DNA from 2 places in the Exiguobacterium sp. s127 genome. Region 1 is predicted to be linked to the other one. Evidence: riboswitches for the same ligand, from Rfam matches in the RefSeq annotation. Region 1 holds a riboswitch; the other holds the start of a gene.
What was found. A riboswitch is a leader RNA that binds a small molecule or an ion and turns the genes downstream of it on or off. The one in region 1 is predicted to bind cyclic di-GMP.
Positions count from the first base shown of each region.

Region 2: it holds a riboswitch for cyclic di-GMP, as region 1 does, so the genes downstream of both, KNP98_RS00155 (glycoside hydrolase family 191 protein) here and KNP98_RS11785 (hypothetical protein) in region 1, are expected to answer to the same signal.

Region 1 covers NZ_JACSMO010000009.1:12,932-22,817, reverse strand. The annotation lists gene KNP98_RS11805 (CPBP family intramembrane glutamic endopeptidase) at 157-849, shown strand; gene KNP98_RS11800 (DUF4305 domain-containing protein) at 871-1,104, shown strand; gene KNP98_RS11795 (DUF2089 family protein) at 1,162-1,455, opposite strand; gene KNP98_RS11790 (hypothetical protein) at 1,485-1,772, opposite strand; cyclic di-GMP riboswitch class I at 2,012-2,095, shown strand; gene KNP98_RS11785 (hypothetical protein) at 2,121-2,918, shown strand; gene KNP98_RS11780 (NAD(P)/FAD-dependent oxidoreductase) at 2,997-4,052, opposite strand; gene KNP98_RS11775 (ABC transporter ATP-binding protein) at 4,236-5,027, shown strand; gene KNP98_RS11770 (iron-hydroxamate ABC transporter substrate-binding protein) at 5,032-5,943, shown strand; gene KNP98_RS11765 (FecCD family ABC transporter permease) at 6,014-7,015, shown strand; gene KNP98_RS11760 (FecCD family ABC transporter permease) at 7,012-8,019, shown strand; gene KNP98_RS11755 (hypothetical protein) at 8,116-8,601, opposite strand; gene KNP98_RS11750 (hypothetical protein) at 8,616-9,092, opposite strand; gene KNP98_RS11745 (hypothetical protein) at 9,119-9,586, opposite strand; gene KNP98_RS11740 (hypothetical protein) at 9,591-9,886, opposite strand, start outside.
Region 2 covers NZ_JACSMO010000001.1:31,022-40,907, reverse strand. The annotation lists gene pelG (exopolysaccharide Pel transporter PelG) at 1-1,178, opposite strand, end outside; gene pelF (GT4 family glycosyltransferase PelF) at 1,159-2,577, opposite strand; gene KNP98_RS00170 (DUF2194 domain-containing protein) at 2,574-4,412, opposite strand; gene KNP98_RS00165 (hypothetical protein) at 4,409-5,317, opposite strand; gene KNP98_RS00160 (hypothetical protein) at 5,314-6,540, opposite strand; cyclic di-GMP riboswitch class I at 6,620-6,704, shown strand; gene KNP98_RS00155 (glycoside hydrolase family 191 protein) at 6,811-7,602, shown strand; gene wecB (non-hydrolyzing UDP-N-acetylglucosamine 2-epimerase) at 8,079-9,197, opposite strand; gene KNP98_RS00145 (nucleotide sugar dehydrogenase) at 9,227-9,886, opposite strand, start outside.

The DNA of each region.
Region 1 (9,886 bases):
TTTATCTTAAACGGTTTTCGATTGAAATTCAACCCTGAACCCTTATCCGTTTTCCCGAAATCGCCATCTTTGAACCATCACCATTCGTGCGCCCGGCCGGTTTGTTTGTTACAATCGGGACAGTACCTTCAATACAAAGGAGTTGTGTCCCGACCGATGAAAAATTCCGTCAATCTGCCGTTCAACATGGCTGATAAGTGGCAAATCCGTCACATCATTCCGATTGTGATTTATTTGATCGTCCAGCTCGTACCGGCAACATTCCCGAGCTTTCTCTCAAAAAGCCAAATTCCGGGTGTCCTCGGCTGGTGGCTTGCGATTGGCTTTACCGTTGCTGTCATCGTCTCGTTCTTCTGTCTTCGTCCTGACTGGCAGAAGTGGAAAGCAGAGGGCAATCAGACGGATCCGATTGACACATTAAAGTGGATCGGGATCGGAATCGTGTTGCTTTACGCCTTACTGATTAGCGTCAACCTGCTTGATGCCTGGATGTCTGGTGGACTCGAAAACGTCGCGAAATCACAAAATACGGATGACATCATGAAAGCAATCCAAGTCATCCCGATTTTACAGCTGATGGTCGTCTTACTCGGACCGATCATGGAAGAATTTTTATTCCGTCACATTATGTTCGGGAACTTGTCGACAAAACTGAACTTCGTCTTCAGCTTCGTTCTCAGTGGTGTTATCTTCGGGTTCATCCACGGAGACAACAAGTTTTTGATTTATGTCGCGATGAGTTTTGTTTTCTCACTCGTCTTCGTCAAAACGCGCCGCATCATAGCACCGATTGCGATTCACGTTTTCAATAACGGAATTGTCGTACTCGCACTCTATGCAATGACTTAACTTACGAAAGGTAGTGTTTTCATGCGCCAAGGCTCAAACTTCATGGCATTATTTTATGCCCTGTTCGGTATTCTGTTCATGTACCTCGCGTACAGCAACTCGATCGAGGCAGGAACCGTCTTTAACTTTTGGACGATTCTGTTGACACTGTTCGCAGCGATCGACTTTTACCGTCTCTATCTGATTTTCCGCTTCCGGATGGCTGCGAAGAAGATGATTGAGAAGGAACAAAACAAAAAAAATGATAAAGAATAAGTAAGTATTTTCATCAACAAGCGCGCCTTCGCTATTCGAAGACGCGCTTGTTTTCTTTTAATGAGATTTATCCATTCGATACTTATCAATGATTACTTTCGCGACATCTAAACTAATCCGCTCATCGATGACAAGGTTCTTAATCATGTTAACGAATTCGACATCATCTTCCTGTACTGACTCAATCCGTTGAATGAGTTGATTCAGCTTCGTTCGAACCGTCGGATACGAGACTTGATACGCAACTGCCATATCTTTAAGCGATCCTGAATTTAAAACAAACTTCCGTATGAATTCAAGATGTTCTTGTTCTAATGCCAATACCCATGGAGGAACTTCATTTCTGTCCATTGTAGTGTACTCCTCTATCTATTTTTACGTTACAAATCTTGCACTTCGAGTCGATCCTTTTCCTGCTTCAAACGTTTTTTACGCGCTTTTTCCCCATCCAATCCAATACCAATCAACGTCGAAGTACTAATCATTGTACCGATTTGTATTAAAGATTTTTTGTCCTCAGACCAGACGCCTCCATAGAAATAGATGTAGATCCCAGCGAGTACAATCAGTACCGGTAATAGCCACGCGAGTTTTCCATTTTTCCTAGATAAATAAAATTGTCCAACCATGAAAATAATAACACCAATCGCAATCGATAAACTCCCCATAAACTAGACCCCACTTCTATTTAATATAATCCAAATATGAATTATATTAAATAAAAAGTCAACATAGTTTAATTTAATTTAAATATTGTTTTAAAAATAGTTACTTTTATTAAAAAAAGTGATTTAGAATATATTTATTATCTCACTTCAAATAATTTATATTTTACTGACTCATTATCGAAAACCCTTATCTATCCATAGAAACAAATCACTTATACTGAATATACGGTTCTTCACCGGAATCGAACGGGCAAACCCACAGAAATGTGGTGACGCAAAACTATAGGGGCTACCGCTTCAAGCTATGCTTGCCAGTTACCGAAGTTCACAAAAGGAGACTACGTTCACATGAAAAAAATCAATTATGTCGTTACTGCCGGCCTCGCTTGTGCGTTGATGCTGACGCCGCTCGGCTCAATCGATGCCAAGAGTAAAACATCGAAGCATGACCGCAACAAGAACGGAATCCATGACAGCTGGGAAAAGAAGTACAAGCTTAAAGGGAAAAAACTTGCGCAGCAAGATACGGACCATGACGGCTTAAGCAACTACACCGAATATAAGCTCAAACTCAATCCACGGAAGAAAGACAGCGACCGCGATAAGATCAGCGACGCACATGAAGATACGGACCGTGATGGCTTAACTAACGCCATCGAACTCGAGCTTGGGACAAAACCATACAAACGGGATTCTGATGGTGATGGAATTCTCGATGGCAAAGAACGCAACAAGGGTGGTCACCGCTATGAAGATATGCTGAAAAAAATGAAGATTGCTCTCGCGACAGAGACGACGCAAAGTCAGATTAAATACCAGTTTAAAAAGAAGAAGAGTCAGCTGCGTGTCAAAACGAATGACGCAACGGTCGATGAAACCCGTGTCCGCCAATTGATTCAGTTCATCGAGTCACATCCGAAGATGACGGAAGAGGAATTACGGGCACAATTCGTCAGCTTATTCGCTCTCTCTGGTTCTTACGAGTTGGAGATTGAACTCGAGTACTTCGATCACGAAGAAACGAAATCAGAGCACCGTCACGTTGAAGAAGACGAGCAAGACGATGATCAAGGTCAGGACGAAGATGATGATTCAGATGATGACTCGGACGACGAGCATGAAGATGAAGATGAAGATGAAGATTAATCCTTAAACAAAAAAACACCTGCTCTAAAGACGACCGACGTCCATGTGACGAGGGGCGATCTTTAAGACAGGTGTTTTTTACTTTTCGTTGACCATTTCTTGAATCAATTCACGGTTCCGTTTTTTGAAAACTTCATTGTGGGATGAGACCATCGCGACTTTGGCAGCATCCGGTTCAATGAACTGCTTCGCCCGGTTGACGGCGTTTGCCGCGTCCTGGAATGTACCCGAAATCAAGTTCACCTTTCCGTCATGCGTCAAAATATCTCCTGCTGCATACAATCCCGGTACACTTGATTCGCTCGACGCGTTACCGGCGATGTAAAAGTCGTCGACTTGTTTGATGTCGAGTTCCGAGTTCGCGAGCAACTCTGCTTCCCGTTCGTAGCCATGGTTGATGATGACTTCATCGACGTCAACGATGTTTGTCACGTCCGTCGCACAATCAATCAATTCGACGGACGCAATCCGGTGGTGATCGTCGCTTGCGATCAACTTATGAATCGTCGTGTTGAGGAGACAGACGGCTGAGCTTCGGACGAGTTGGTCGACTTGTGCCTCGTGACCTGTGAAACAGTCTTTCCGGTATGTGACGTAAACTTTTTTCGCAATCGGTTCGAGCTCGTTCGCCCAGTCGATCGCTGAGTTACCGCCACCTGAAATCAGGACCGTCTTATCTTTAAACCGCTCAATCGATTTGACGGTATAGTTCAAGTTCGACACTTCGTACCGTTCGGCCCCTTCAATCTTCAGTTTTTGGGGATTGAGTATCCCGCCGCCGACAGCGACGATGACTGTCTTCGAATAATGAATTTCTCCCGACTCCGCTTCGAGGACGAAGTTTCCGAATACGTCTTTTGCGATCGAAATGATTTTTTCATTCAGGTGCACGGACGGATTAAACGTTAAGCCTTGTTCGACGAGTTGCTCGATCAGCTTCGCTCCGGTAATGGGTGGCTGTCCCCCGACATCCCAAATCATCTTCTCCGGATAAACATGAATCTTGCCACCAAGCTCTGCCTGGTATTCAATGATTTTCGTCTTCATCCCGCGTAATCCGCTATAGAAAGTCGAGTATAACCCGGCCGGGCCTCCACCAATTACCGTTACATCAAACAATTCCTGCTGTTCCATCTCACTCACTCCTCGCTCTCGACTACGACTGATTATCATTCTCATTTCCAATGATAACGTGAACATCTCTTGAAGACAAGAAAAAATGTTGACAGCGTTTTTATGAGACTGGTATGGTTAGGGAGACGATAGTGATAATCATTATCAATGAAAACAACTTTAAACGAGAAGGAGCCTCTGCGTATGGTACGTCTAGCAACAGAAGAAATCAGTATCGGATACGGAGATCGTACCATCGTCAAAGACTTGACGGTTCAGATTCCGGATCGGCAAATCACGACAATCATCGGTGCGAATGGTTGCGGTAAATCGACCTTATTGAAAGCGATGACCCGAATCATCCCCCATCAGTCTGGTCGTGCCCTGCTTGACGGTCTCGATATTGCGAAGGAAAGTACAAAGCTGCTTGCCCGGAAAATGGCGATCCTGCCTCAGACACCGGAAAGTGCAAGCGGTCTAACGGTCGCAGAGCTCGTCTCATACGGTCGTTTTCCTTATCAAAAAGGATTTGGTCGCTTAACGAAACATGATTACGAGATCATTGACTGGGCGTTAGAGGCAACGGATACGACGGCATTCAAACACCGTCCGGTCGACGCCTTGTCCGGTGGTCAACGGCAACGCGTCTGGATTGCGATGGCGCTGGCGCAGGAAACGGATATCATCTTCCTCGATGAGCCGACGACTTACCTTGATCTCGCCCACCAGCTCGAAGTCCTCGAGCTGCTCGAGCATCTCAACCGGACGGAAGGCCGGACGATCGTCATGGTGTTACATGATTTAAATCAGGCCGCCCGTTTCGCCGACTACATCATCGCGATGAAAGAAGGCGAAGTCGTCAAAGCCGGAACGTGCGAGGAAGTCATTTCGCATGACGTCTTAAAAGAAGTATTTCATATCGATGCCGAAATCGGTCGTGATCCACGGACGAATAAGCCGATGTGTGTCACCTACAACTTAATCAAAGGAGATTAACCACATGAAGAAACTAGTACTCTTACCGATTTTATTACTCTTAGCACTCGTCATCGCCGCCTGCGGCAATACAGATAAAACAGAAGATACGTCTTCCGATACGAAAAAAGAAACGATCACCTATAAATCGGAAGAAGGTGACGTCGAAGTCCCGGCTGATCCGAAACGCGTCGTCGTCCTTGCCGGTTTCGCCGGAAACGTCATGGCACTCGACGTCCCACTCGTCGGTGTCGATTCGTGGTCAAAATCGAATCCGAAGTTTGATTTGAAAGACGTCCAGGAAGTATCAGAAGAAAACGTCGAAAAAGTCATCGAACTCGAACCCGATCTCATCATCGGCTACAATACAACAAAAAACATCGATAAATTTAAAGAAATCGCTCCAACCGTCACGTACACGTACGGCAAAGTCGACTATTTGACACAACATATCGAAATCGGTAAATTGCTCAATAAAGAACAAGAAGCACGCGATTGGGTCAAAGACTTCCAAACACGCGCAGCGGACGCCGGAACAGAGATTAAAGCCAAAATCGGTGACGATGCGACGGTCTCTGTCATCGAAAGCTTCGATAAACAGCTTTACGTCTTCGGCGACAACTGGGGACGCGGTACAGAAATCCTCTACCAGGAAATGAAATTAAAGATGCCGGAAAAAGTTACGGAAATGGCCTTAAAAGACGGCTATTACGCGCTATCACCGGAAGTCTTACCTGAATATGCAGGGGATTACCTCATCTTCAGTAAGACGGCAGAAGCAGATAACTCGTTCACAGAAACAGACACATACAAAAATATTCCTGCTGTTAAAAACAACCACGTCTTCGAAGTCGATTCGAAAGAATTTTACTTCAATGATCCATTGACGCTCGAACGTCAGCTCGAGTTCTTCAAGAAAAGTTTCCTTGGTGCGTAACAAAAATAAGGAGGGAACCGATTTTTCGGTCCCTCCTTTTTGACTATCTAATGAAAGTGAGACGATAACTATGTCATCCGGTCGATTCCCGTTCGGACTGAAAATCACGTTCGGTTTACTCCTGTTCGTCGTCATGTTCTGGATCTCGATGACGTTCGGTGCCGCCGACACGACGATACGTGAGGTCTGGAACGCTTTGACGTTCGGTCCCTTGAACGGTAAAGCAAAAATCATTCAGGAAATCCGATTACCGCGCGAAGTCGCTGCGATGCTGGTCGGGGCTGCACTCGGTGTCTCCGGTGCGATCATGCAGGCGATGACACGTAATCCCCTTGCCGATCCCGGACTGCTTGGGCTGACGGCAGGCGCGAACGCGGCCCTTGCTCTTGCGCTCGTCTTCATTCCCGGTATCAATTACTATGGCATCATGCTCGCGTGTTTCCTTGGAGCAGCAGCCGGTGCCCTACTTGTCTTCGGGATCGGTGCCTCAAAACGTGGCGGGTTTTCACCACTTCGAATCGTCCTCGCCGGGGCCGCGATTTCTGCTTTTTTATACGCAATCGCAGAAGGGATCGGCATTTACTTCAAAATCGCTCAAGACGTCTCGCAATGGACATCCGGCGGGCTGATTGGAACGACCTGGGGGCAACTGCAAATCATCACCCCCGTCATCCTGATCGGCATCGCGATTGCGATGATCTTCTCACGTCAATTAACGATTTTAAGCTTATCAGAAGAAGTCGCACTCGGGCTCGGGCAAAACATCACCCGGATTAAAGGTGTACTCTACGTCGTCGTCATCCTGCTCGCCGGGGCCGCCGTTGCTTTAGTCGGTAACATGGCATTCATCGGCTTGATGATTCCGCACATCGTCCGCGCAATCGTCGGCACCGATTACCGCTTCATCCTCCCGATGACCGCCGTCTTCGGTGCGACGTTCATGTTACTCGCGGACACGATTGGCCGGACACTGTATGCTCCATACGAAACACCGGTCGTTGCGATCGTCTCGATGCTCGGGCTGCCGTTCTTCTTACTCATCGTCCGCAAAGGAGGTCGTGCGTTCTCATGATCGAAACATCGCTCCGCCGCCGTCAGCGGTTGATCTTTATCGTCTTTAGTCTGTTATTGCTCGGAACGATCATCATCAGTATCGGGCTTGGGCCCGCCTCCCTCTCGTACGACCGGCTTCTGCCGACACTGTTCGGTCAAGGCTCGTTCAAAGAAGAATTTGTTTTGTTCTCACTCCGCCTGCCGCGGATTTTAATCACGGTACTCGCCGGCATGGCACTCGCCTTATCCGGTGCGATTCTTCAGGGCATCACCCGCAACGAACTCGCAGATCCCGGCATCATCGGTATCAATACAGGTGCTGGTGTCGCCATCGCCGCCTTCTTCCTTTACTTCCCGGTCGATGTCGGTGCGTTCATCTATGGGTTACCGGTTGCTGCCTTCATCGGGGCATTGATCACAGCGATTGCCATTTATGCCTTATCGTATGACCGTGTCCGTGGCCTGCAACCGATTCGTCTGATTTTGACCGGGGTCGGATTCTCGATGGCGTTATCCGGCATCATGGTCGTCCTGATTTCATCCGCGCGCCGTGAGAAGGTCGACTTCATCGCCAAATGGCTCGCCGGGAACATCTGGGGAACGGACTGGACATTCGTCTACGCGTTATTGCCTTGGCTGCTTATTCTCGTACCGTTTACGTTTTATAAGGCAAACAAACTCAATCTTCTGGCGCTGAATGAACCGGTTGCGATCGGCGTCGGCGTCGCGATTGAAAAGGAGCGCATCCAACTGTTACTCGCCGCTGTCGCACTCGCTGCATCCGCCGTTTCTGTAACAGGCGGGATCGCCTTCATCGGTTTGATGGCGCCCCATATCGCGCGCGCCCTCGTCGGTCCAAGGCATCAACTGTTCTTACCGATCGCCGTTTTGATTGGCGGATGGTTACTCGTCCTCGCCGATACGATTGGTCGGAACGTCGCTGACCCGCAAGGCATCCCGGCAGGAATCGTCGTTGCGATCATCGGTGCTCCTTACTTCATTTATTTGCTGTCAAAAAAATAACCTCTACATGATGCGGTCACAACTAAAAACGCAAGAAGTAGGCGAATCCGGAATCCGCCGCCTTCTTGCGTTTTTTTGTTGCTCTAAGATGACCAGTCAATATTTGATTCGTTTTTCTTCCCGTTCCGCCCGGATCAATTCCTGTTCTGATAAGTGTGTCGGATCGAGTCGTTTAATCCGTTTATCGACAATTCGGTCCAATGACAGCACCGTTAGGAAAAAGACAAGGAACGGTCCGATGTATTCGGGACGCGCTACGTAGGGCGTGATGATTTGCCCCAGGACGACGACCAGTACTTCGATGATACTGATCAATATATACGGTAGTCCGAGATGATCCCAGGCCTCAAGCCCGTCAAACCGCTTCTTGAAATAGCGGTACTTCAGGAATCGGACGATCCATTGATAGGACAACAAAGGGACTAACAAAAAATACTGAAACGATGATTCTGTCAGATGCCAATCGTCTGTTAAAAAGAGAAATACAAACAATACCAGTCCAAACAAGACCGTTTGAATGTAACGTGCCTGTTTTGAAAATCGGATATAATCCATTTTCCGCTCGCGTTGCATGCTCTCCATCGTCTGCCTCCTCGTTACATCCCGATTCCTTCGCCCGTCGGATGACGGTGTTCGATTCCTTTTCGGTCCGGTGTCTCAAGCAAATCCATTTTATCGAGCTTCGTTACCGTCCGGTCCGTCCAATTTTGAAATTGCAGCATCCCTGAAATCCACAACATTAGCGGAAACAGATAGCCCCACTGTCCAAGGTGCGGGGCGACAACTGCGGCACCCGCAATAAAGACCGCTTCGAGTAAAGTGATCCCACCAAACATTAGACTGACTGATCGCGCCTGTACCTTCGACCGAACTAACAGAACGGATTGGATCACTCGCTGCATGCCATTATAGGCGAGTAACGGCGTAAGAATCAAAAATCCAACTGCTGAATCCGTCAGGTGCCCGCTTCCGGAGAAGAACAGCACCGCAAAAAATACGCCCGCAATTACATACGTCCGGATTTGTCGGCTGATTTTTGTCCATTTTTGATACGTGCTTAAAGTGTTTCTCATCCGTTCACTCCTCTTGTGTGTTTCGCTTACTTACGGTAACGCTCAATCTCACGCATCGTGACGAATGCCGGATCCAGTTGTTTCGCTTGTTTGTTCAATTGGGACACAATCAAATAGGCGACGATGATCGACACAAGAAAGACCGTAAAAGAAATACCGGCGTATTGTGGAAAAACAGTCCCCACATAAAGTGTAAGGATCGGGATGAACGAACCGATCATCGACACACGTGCCACTTTCAAGACCGTCTTTTTATAGACGTCCTTCGCGAGGCGTTGCTTTAAAATCCGCAGACGAATGATTTCTCTAAGTGCGTTAGCCAAACAGAATACCGTAATCGCAAATAAGGAGAACAGCCCTGTTTCCCGAAAACCCGGGATGAACCAACCAGCAAGCGCAAGCAGCAGAACCGGAACCGGCACCAGATGCTGAATCCTTTTTAATGGCGGTCCGAGTAATTTCAACCGTGTATTTTTTTCAATCAATGTACTCACCCTGTCACTCCTCCACTTCTTTAACATTCGCATGAATTTCTTTATCACTGACGAAGTCGGGATCGCCTGACCGGGCAATCTTTTTAAACAACCAGTCCGTAACGTAATAGACCGGTGCGAGGATGATCAGCATCGAAAGGGCAATTTTCCAGATTGACATCTCTTTCGTCTCAAGTATCACGGTGTACAGCGAACCGTACAGGACGAATTGAGTCCCGAGCCACAGCAACGATTGGTTCGTCACTTGGTCGCTTGAGAGATAGCGCGCCAGGATTTTTCGTTTTTCGAGTCGAAACGGGA
Region 2 (9,886 bases), on a different contig from region 1:
GTCAGGACGAGGACCATCGCGTTCGAGAAAGCACCGATCGTCGTCATCTGGAAGATGCTGATCGTCTCCTTCGACAAGGCGAGACTACTGAGCAAGGTCGAGGCAAAAATCAGGACGAACAACGTGAACAGTCCCTGGTTGCGGACGAGCCGCTGGAGCTCTTGCCGTAAGATCAGCAACATCGCCCCCTTAGCCTTGTTGATTTGCTGGAGCGTCCCGCCCTCATTGACGTAACCGTAAAAGACACGGTAGCGCTCATAGAAACGGGTCTCGACGGAGATGACGAAGATCGTCATCGTCGGGATGACCGTCAAGTACGAGAGGAAGATCGCCGTATCGTAGACGGGGTGATACCGGAACGTCCCGAGATGGACGGCTCCGCCTTCCGAGAACCAAATCACCCAGTTGCTGACCCAGACGCCGATGTTGTAGAGGAAGCTCGTCCAAAACAATGCCGGATGCCGGTCGAAGTAACTGAGGTAACTAAACGGATCTTTCGTCTCCCGGTTCGGGAACGTCAATAACATCGCCGTGAACAGACCGAACAACGTCACGAGCATCCCGAGCGTAAAGCCTGCCGTCAACGCCATGCTCGTCGCGAACGGTGCCGTCAAGTACGGCATTAAGAAGCGGTCGATCAAGAGGACAGAGATGATCGACACTGCCGCTCCCCCTAAGAAGCTGTAGGCGACAGCTTGATAAAACTTCGCCGCACTCAGGAATAAGAACTGCACCCAAATCAGGTTGATCGTCAAAAAGAGAATCAAAATCAACAAGTTCGACAGGAACGGCAACTCGGAGAACGTCAGGAAAATCACGTAGAAGACGGCGGCGATCGCGATCGTCATCTTCGTCATCCCGATGAACGTCGGGAAGATTTCCTTGTAACGCTTCTCATAAAAACAATCGGCGAGATACCGCGTGACGACGAGTTGCTGAATCCCGAGGATGACTTGCGAAAAGATGAAGCAGTAGGAAATCGTCAAGTTGAACGTCGTTCGTTCCTCGAACGAAGCAATCGATAAGTACGTCGTCAACCACTGCGTCAAGGCAATCGTGACGATGACGATCAACCAGGGACCGGATGTGACGAGCCCTGCGAAGGCATACGCCTTCAGACGTGCTGAAAAATAATCTTCCTGGAACAGCTTTTGGAGCTTAAACCCGATGCCCGCCATATGCCAGCCCCCTTTCTTCATAAAGTGCCACATACTCGGCGATGAACTGGTGTGTCTGATAGTATTTCAAGGCCCGTTTCTTGCCGTTCTCCCCGAGTTTTTTCGCATCCGCGCGATGTGTAGCGAACCAGGCACAGCGCTCGGCGATCCGTCCGGGATTGACCGGCGGGACGACGAAACCGGCTGGTCCGTAAGGGTCGTCTTCGCGTCCGTTAATCAATTCGGAGCAAGCCCCGACATCGGTCACGATCCACGGGACACCGGCTGCCATGCCTTCGAGGACGGCGAGCGGTTGCCCTTCCGAGATGCTCGTCAACAAGCAGACGTCAAACGTCGGCAAGTAGGCGGCGATGTCGACCTTGCCGGCGAGCGTCACATACGGATCAAGTTCGAACTGTTCGATCAACTGTTGGCACTCGGTCGCATATTCCTCGTCCTCGTCGAGCGGTCCCATGATCGTTAGCTCGAACGCGACGTCCATCTCTTGCAGGACCTTCGCCGCATGAATCATCGTCTTGATGTCCTTGATTGGGACGACGCGGACGATGGCACCAATCTTCAGGATTGGTCCCTTCTCGACGACCGGTAAACTCGACAGACGGACGGCATCGATACCGTTCGGGATGATCCGCAGCTTCGCCGCTGGTGCCCCGAGTTCTTGTTGCAGTTCACCGTTGCGGTCGAACAGCGTGATGACGTCATCCGCTTCCTGATAAGCTTCCGCCGACAAATGGTGGAAGAAGCGAATCCAGTGCGCCCGGTATTCGACTGGAATCCACGTCGCTTGTAACAGTTCCTCTTCCCGCTCCCGCGAGTAGATGCCGTGCTCCGTCAAGATGTACGGCACGCCTTGGCGTTGTTTGATCGCACTCGCGACGAGTCCGGCATATCCGGTCGACGCCGAGTGAATCAAGTCGACTTGCGGTAACTCCGCCTGCAGTAACTCGAGGACCGGCGTATACATACTCCGCCACATCCAGAGGTAATCGATAAATGAGCCGGATTGTTTTTCCGTCTCATAACTCGTCTTGACGAGTTCGAAGAAGAGCCGGCTCGCGAAGAAGTGCTCCGACGTCCCGACCGCTTGTTCGAAGATCGGGAAGACCGGGGCTTCGACGTGTTGGAACGTCATCCATTGTTGAATCAACCGCCCTTGTTCTGCCGACAGGACGTGCTTCGGTTTCGGACGGTCGTATTTGAGATCGAGTGATAAGTTCGTCACACCCATCACATTGTCCGGTAAGTTGTATTTATAATCCGCTTCCGTCAGTTGCGTCGGTGTGATGGCGATGATTTCAAACTGATGCATCGGCATCTGCTGGATCACCATGTGGACCCAGCTCGCGACACCACCGCTGACGTAGGGATAGCTGCCTTCGACGACTAAACCAATCTTCATTCTGTTCCCTCCTCGATCGGTAGCGTGACCGTTGCTTTCGTCAACGTGACTTGATACAACGTCTCGCCTGCAAGCGCGCGGACCGTCCCGAAATCGAACGTCCCTGTCTTGAGGTGTTGACCCGGAGCGACACGGACGAGCATGACCGATGGCTTCAACATGTTCGTCCCGTTGATTTCAATCGTCTTGTCCGTATAGGTGACGTTGATGTCCGACTGTTGGTACTGGACGTATTTTTCATACGCTTCGTACTGGGTCAAGCTCTCGAGGTACGGATACATCGTCTTGACGTCGCGGAACATCTCTTCCATCGTCTTCTCCATCTCTGCCCAGCCCTTCCCTTTCGACCGGTCTTCGTCTAGCACGTCATCCGGGTGGATGAAGTGGGTAAACATTCCGAAGTTCGCGACGGCATCCGCCATGACGAACGTATCGTTTGCCGTTTCGTTGTAGCCGCTCGAAATACGCGGGAAGTTGTAGAGATTTTGATGGACGGGATCCGGTCCGAACTCCTGGATGTAGCTACCCATCGAGGGATCGCCCGAGTAGAGTGAGGCGACGATCAACTTGTCTTTAAAGACATTGTTGAGTGCTGTCAAACCGGTCTCGTTGATGATGTTCGACGGCGGGACATAACTTTGAATCGACTCGTTCGGGAAGTAATAGTCGTGCGTCCCGATGACTTTCTTTAATGCTTCCTCCATTTGATCACGGTTGTTCCACGGGACATAACCGAGGTTCGGGTCAAGCGTCTCACCGGCGACGACGAGTGGCTGGTGATTAAAGCCGTGCAGTCCGATTTCGCCACCCATCTTCAGCAGACCCCGCCCATAGTTGAGCATCGGGGTGCGGATTTTCTCCGACAAGTCTTCCGTCGTCTCTTCCGTCGTATTCTTATAGCTGCCGATGATGAACCCGGTATAGGTAACATCTTGTTCGTCGGCGATTCGTTTCATGTCACGCCACCAGATTTCTTTAAAGAACTCCTTGATCGTCCGGTTATAAGTCTTCTCGATTGCGGCGTTCGTATTCCCGGGGACCGGTGACGGGAAGTCATCAAGATGCGTCACTTTGATCGCCGCCTGTTGACTGACGAATGACGGGAACAATAACGATAACGTCTGGAGCATTAAACCGCGTGAGTTTTTCTCAGCGAGCGATGTCGTGTTCCAGAACAGGACTGTTCCCTTGCCGTACGCTGATGTCCAAAGAATCGGTTCACCGGACGCCGTGATTTTGACGTCCGCTTGCGGTAGCAGCTCGACGTCGGCGATACTGTGGGCGAACAAGTTCGACGAGTCCGGCAGATCGACGAAACCAGGGAAGATTTCTTCCTTGAAGGTCAATCCGTTGATGCCGTCTTTGAAATCACCGAACTGTTTCACCCCGACGAGCTCCGCCCAGTCCTGATTGATGAAGCGTGCTGCGATATAAAGCCGTCCGCCGTCCTTGACGAATTGACGAATCGTTTCGTAGGGCCAGTCACGTGAGTGCTCTCCCGCTAAAACAAGCACGGTCCGCTCGGACGGCTCCAATTGCTCGATTTCTTTGATTGAGATATTCGTATACGGGACTTTCGCATACTTCAGTGCATATTTAAAGTTCGTCAAGACACTTTTTGAGAGCTCGCCTTTATCCTGATGGATATAGACTTGTAACGGTTCTCCGTCCATCTGTCCCTCCTTGCCCGACATCGTCTGAAACGTCTTTTGTTGCGTCTCCTCGGTCGGAATCAGGCGATGTCCATAATCAAGACGTAACAACTGGACGACGCCGATCGTGACGAGCAGAATCGCGAAGACGGCGACGACGTAGGTCGTGATCGATTTTTTCATAGTTCCACTCCTTCCAGCCGGTCCAAAATGTAGCGTTTCTCGTCCGGAATGTCGTCCGGTGCGACGTGTGTTTTCAATTGTGTCACGAGCGGTGCCAGCTTCGTCCAGTCACCTCTCGTGAAGTGATATTCGATTGCCAGCAGGTAGCCGTCCGCTTGCTCCGGGTAGTGCATGATCAAGCGTTCATAGTAGCCGAGTCCGTCCGCGACGTCGCCTTTCGCGAGGGCGAGCTTGCCGCACGCCTTCAAGCACGTCGCGTCCGTCGGATACTGAATCCGCATGTCTTGTAAATACGATCCGAACCGATCAAAGATCCGTTTTTGCATGCTGTCGTCGAGCAGTCCACTTTCGATGAAGGCTTCGAAGGCGTCAATCAAGTGGTAATACGTCGTGACATGCCCCGGATTCAGTTGTTCCTCCCGACTTTTAATCGTCGCTTCGTACCGGTCATATAACGTATTGCGGACCGTCGCGGCGTAGTGGACCGTCTCCGAGTCGGCATGGTCGAGCCCGAACTGAAGGTACTTCCCGGAATCGGCAATCGATGTCGTCGTCAAGCGGACGATCGATTGTTTCCGTTCCTTCGCGTCCATCGCCATCGCTTCGCCCATCGGCACCAAATCGATGTTGTCGGCCGCCTGTTGTTGCAGTCCTTCCAGGTTGACGACGTCGAACTCGATGTAGTCATCGTAGTCGAGCAACGTCTTGTCTGACGCGTATCGTCTTGCGATCAGCCAACTGACGAGACCGAACAGTTCACCGAGCAGCGGGACGAAATAACAAATCAGGGCGATCCATTTGACGAGACCACGCTGTGCCGGATCCATCCGTGCCGTGATCAGTTTCGCGACGAGAAAGACGATGACGGCATGAATCAGAAAAAATAACAGGACGAAGAAAATCATCCAAGATTCCCTCCTTTTCGTGCGAACAACTCTTTAATCCGTTGCTCGAATCCTTCAGCGTTCTCTTGCGGTGTTCCCGGTAAGAGGAAGTGGAGCATTTGATTCGTCTCGTCATAGCCGATGATGTCGATTTCCCGCATCGACTGGCGTAGGATTAATTCCATTTCAATCAACGACAGCCGGACCTGTTCGACCGGCAAGACGACTGTACTGTACGGCTGATCGTACTGTTCAGCTCGGTGTTGTTGGAGTGCGACTTTTTTATTGAATGGCTCGATTTGATAAATCCGTGTCCCTTCAATCAAATCACCACGCGACGCATTCCATTCCATCGTCAACGTTTTTTCGATTCGTGTCCCGGTCCAGTCGAGAATCAACTGCATGATGTTCATTTCGTAACTCGTCAGGCGGTTGAAGTCGATCGCCTGGATGACGACGACTTCCTGAATCTTCCCGTCGTAGCGGATTGGTGCAATCAGTAACGGGACGTCCGTCTCGTCCATCGTCCGGATTGAGATCGCATTCGTCTTGAACATCCGTTGATAGATGCCGGTCGACGGATCGATGAATAGTGTTTGCGGCAAGACCTCTTTCTCACCGAAGCGGACGTGGAGTCGTAACGTCCGTTTGGACGCATCGACGTGATAGATGGCAAGATTCTCTGCCTTGAACGAACGTTTCAAGACATCGACGAGGCGATCGCGGACGATATCGGCCGCCGTTTGGTCGAGCTCGAGTCCGACTTGGTAGATTTTCGTTAATGTATGATCCGAGTCGAGGACCTTCTTTTGCATTGTCGACTGCGACAGTCGGAGCTTTTCGACCGTCTCGAGCAAGTGGTTGTTTTCTTCGACGACTTCTTCGTGGCGGAGTCGTAACGATAAATAACGTTCCTGGAACGAGGTGCTAAAAATCCCGCAGACCATCGCGACGAGGAAGTGGAAGATGATCCAGCTCAGTTCCGTCCGGTCGTATAAAAATAGGAGAATGTCCGAACCTTCGACCGACAGGAAAAACAGGTGGTACAGCATCGTCATCGTGAAACTGACGAACGCCCCGAGCAGACCATAGCGGAGGGCGAACAATAAAATATAAAAGATTAACGGATCAATTGCCCAATTCGAGACCGAAAGGCTAAACATATAGTCAAGAATACCGATAAGTAAAATACTAGCTAGCATTTCTATCCATTTGACTGTATTTCTATGCTGTGTGTAAATCATGGCACACTCTCCTTAAAATAGTTATTTACATTTTTATTAGCAGTGGTAAGATTTAGTCAAACAGGCAATTACAACTAAATATCGAGAAGGGCAAACTTACTGAAAAGTAAGGGCGCAAAGACATGGGTCGTCGATCTTCGGATACCGATCGCCAGTCTGCAATGCCGCAGCCGCTCTCTGATAAAAATCAGGAGGCTACTAACCATGGGTATTATCTCACTCAAACGCGTGACGTCTTTTTTGTGCATTCTTTTTTTAGGAGTGTTACTAATGACACCAATCACGGGCAAAGCTCAATCAACGAATCCACTCGATTCCGTCAGCTCGTATAAGGTCTACTACGATGCACCGACGAAATCAAAAATCAAGAAGATGCAAAAGTACGATGTCATGATCATCGAACCGGTCTTTTACTCAGCGAAACAAATCGCAGAAATTCAAAAGTACGGCACGAAAGTCTATGGCTACATCAACACGATGGAAGCCGACAACTGGAACACAGACTTGATGGCACAATTAAAGGAATCAGATTTCTTCCACCGTGCTGGACAACGTGTTCACTACGCGGAATGGGATTCATACTTAATGGACATCAACTCGAAGCATTACCAAGCGGTCCTCATGCAAGAAGTCGAAAAGCAAGTCGTCAATAAAGGACTCGACGGTGTCTTCTTGGATACAGTCGGCGACATCGACAACGAACATGCCGACCAACCAAAGATCCTTGAGCAGCAGCAAGTCGCGATGACGAACTTCTTGAAGAGCGTCAAGACGAAACATGCGGATCTCTCATTGATTCAAAACTGGGGCTTCGGGACATTAAAATACCATACGTACCCGTACATCGATGGCATCATGTGGGAAAGCTTCAACTACTCGACGGTCGCAAAAGACCAATGGTCAAAAGACCGGATGGCAGATCTTCAGGAGTTGAACGAAGAAGAAGACATCAAGACATTGACGATTTCTTCTAAACAAGGTGCGAAAAGTGCGCAGTATGCGAAAAAGAATGGGTTCATTCACTTAAAATCAAACAAGACGCTGAATTACAATAAATTCTAATCCACTTGCATATAATCTCATAACCGATTACTCAATTCCAATTATGACTGCTTTTGCATGACACAATTATACAGGATGTACTAAGCAAAACGTGTCACTTTTAAGAGGCAGGTCAACGAATTGAAACATCGAACGTAAAAAAGAGGTCCAGGCGATGGTTATCGCTGGGACCTCTTTTTCCTCATCTCATTCATTTATTCATATGGAGTACTTTCATCACGGTAAATCGTTCATCTGCTCTTTTCCGTCAAGGAATCGAATTTAGTGACTTCAATTAACAACAAACTGACCTACATAAATCGAAGACCTATTAAATGATTAATTCAAAAAAGACAATAGATTACAGAATTGATTGACGAATAATTTCATTTCTAACCGCTGTTGTATTTGCAATACATATTTTAGAAAAATCATTACATCTTATCGTATAAAAATAGTATTCTACTAATGATTAAATAGGGTGCTTTTAAGAAAAATTATACTTTAATTTCATCAATAGAAAAAATTAATTCTTTTTTTAATATTTCTACAATTTTTTGAGCGGCATTTCCATCTCCATAAGGATTATTTGCTAACGACATTTTTTGATGTTCCATAGAATCAGATAACAATAAATTACTTTCTGTAAAGATATTTTCTTCACTAGTACCTACTAATTTCAAAGTACCAGCTTCAACGCCTTCCGGTCTTTCGGTAGTATCTCTTAAGACAAGAACAGGTACTCCTAAAGATGGAGCCTCTTCTTGAACCCCTCCAGAGTCAGTTAATATCAAATGTGCCTTAGAAGCAAAGTTATGAAAATCAAATACCTCCAAAGGATCAATCAAATGGACTCGATCCAAATCAGATAGCTCACTGTTGGCCAACTCTTGTACAACAGGATTCATATGTACGGGATAAACAATCTCTATGTCCTCGTACTTATCATGTAATCTTTTAACCGCTCTGAAGATATTTCGCATAGGTTCACCTAAATTCTCTCTGCGATGCGCAGTAAGAAGAATTAATCGGTTTTTGCGTCGAACTATGGAATCTAACAATGAATTATCATAGTCTTCAGAAACTGTAGTTTTCAAAGCATCTATAGCCGTATTTCCAGTAATATAAACTTTTGATTTTTCTTTGCCTTCTTGGATTAAATGATTTGCAGCAGTTTCCGTAGGAGCGAAGTGGAAATCAGTCATCACTCCAGTTAGTTGACGATTCATTTCTTCTGGATATGGTGAATATTTGTCATACGTTCTAAGGCCTGCTTCCACATGACCCACTTTAACCTGATTATAAAAGGCTGCTAATGAAGCAGCAAATGTCGTCGTTGTATCTCCGTGTACTAATACGATATCAGGTTTTACAGAAGAAATTACTTCATTCATTTTTTCTAAAACTTTCGCTGTAACACTTACAAGTGTCTGATTTTTAGTCATTATATCCAAATCAAAATCAGGGACAATTTCAAAATGTTCTAAAACTTGATCTAGCATTTGACGATGTTGTGCTGTAACAACAATTATCGATTCGATATCTTTATATTTTTCTAGTTCTAAAACTAATGGAGCCATCTTTATCGCCTCTGGACGTGTTCCAAACACAGTCATTACTTTTAACAATTTACTGCCTCCAATAATTAGTATTCAAAAGAGCGGACTTTTTCTTTTTTCGAATCATTTATGCTAAATGTATTGCCATAATTGTATAAATTCCCAAACTCACTAACAGACGAACTTATTATGTTTACAGTATCAAAAATTTGTGGTGTTCTCATGTAACCAAACAGTTTATCTAAATCAAGATTTTTAAACTCATTATGATTAGTTAATACCAAAATCAAATCTGATCCTTCGATTGATCTTTCAACTTCCAAAATATTATTTTTTAATTTTTCAACATCTACATGTGGATCATGAATTAAAACTTCTATCCCCAAATTTTTCAATCGTTGAATTATTTCAAAAGCTGGACTTTCTCTTGTATCATCCACATTGCCTTTGTATGTTACACCGAATATAGTAATTTTAGGTTCGTTAATATTAATAATCATTTTTTCCACAGTTTCAACAACATACTTAGGCATTGAGTTATTTACTTCACGTGCACTTCTTATTATATCAGTATTTTCAGGTGACTTCGCAATAATAAAGTATGGATCAACAGCTAAGCAGTGCCCTCCAACTCCAGGACCTGGTGTATGTATATTTACACGCGGATGTTTATTAGCCATGTTAATCACATCTAAAACGTTAATACTTAAATCGTTACAGACTTTAGTTAATTCATTAGCTAAGGC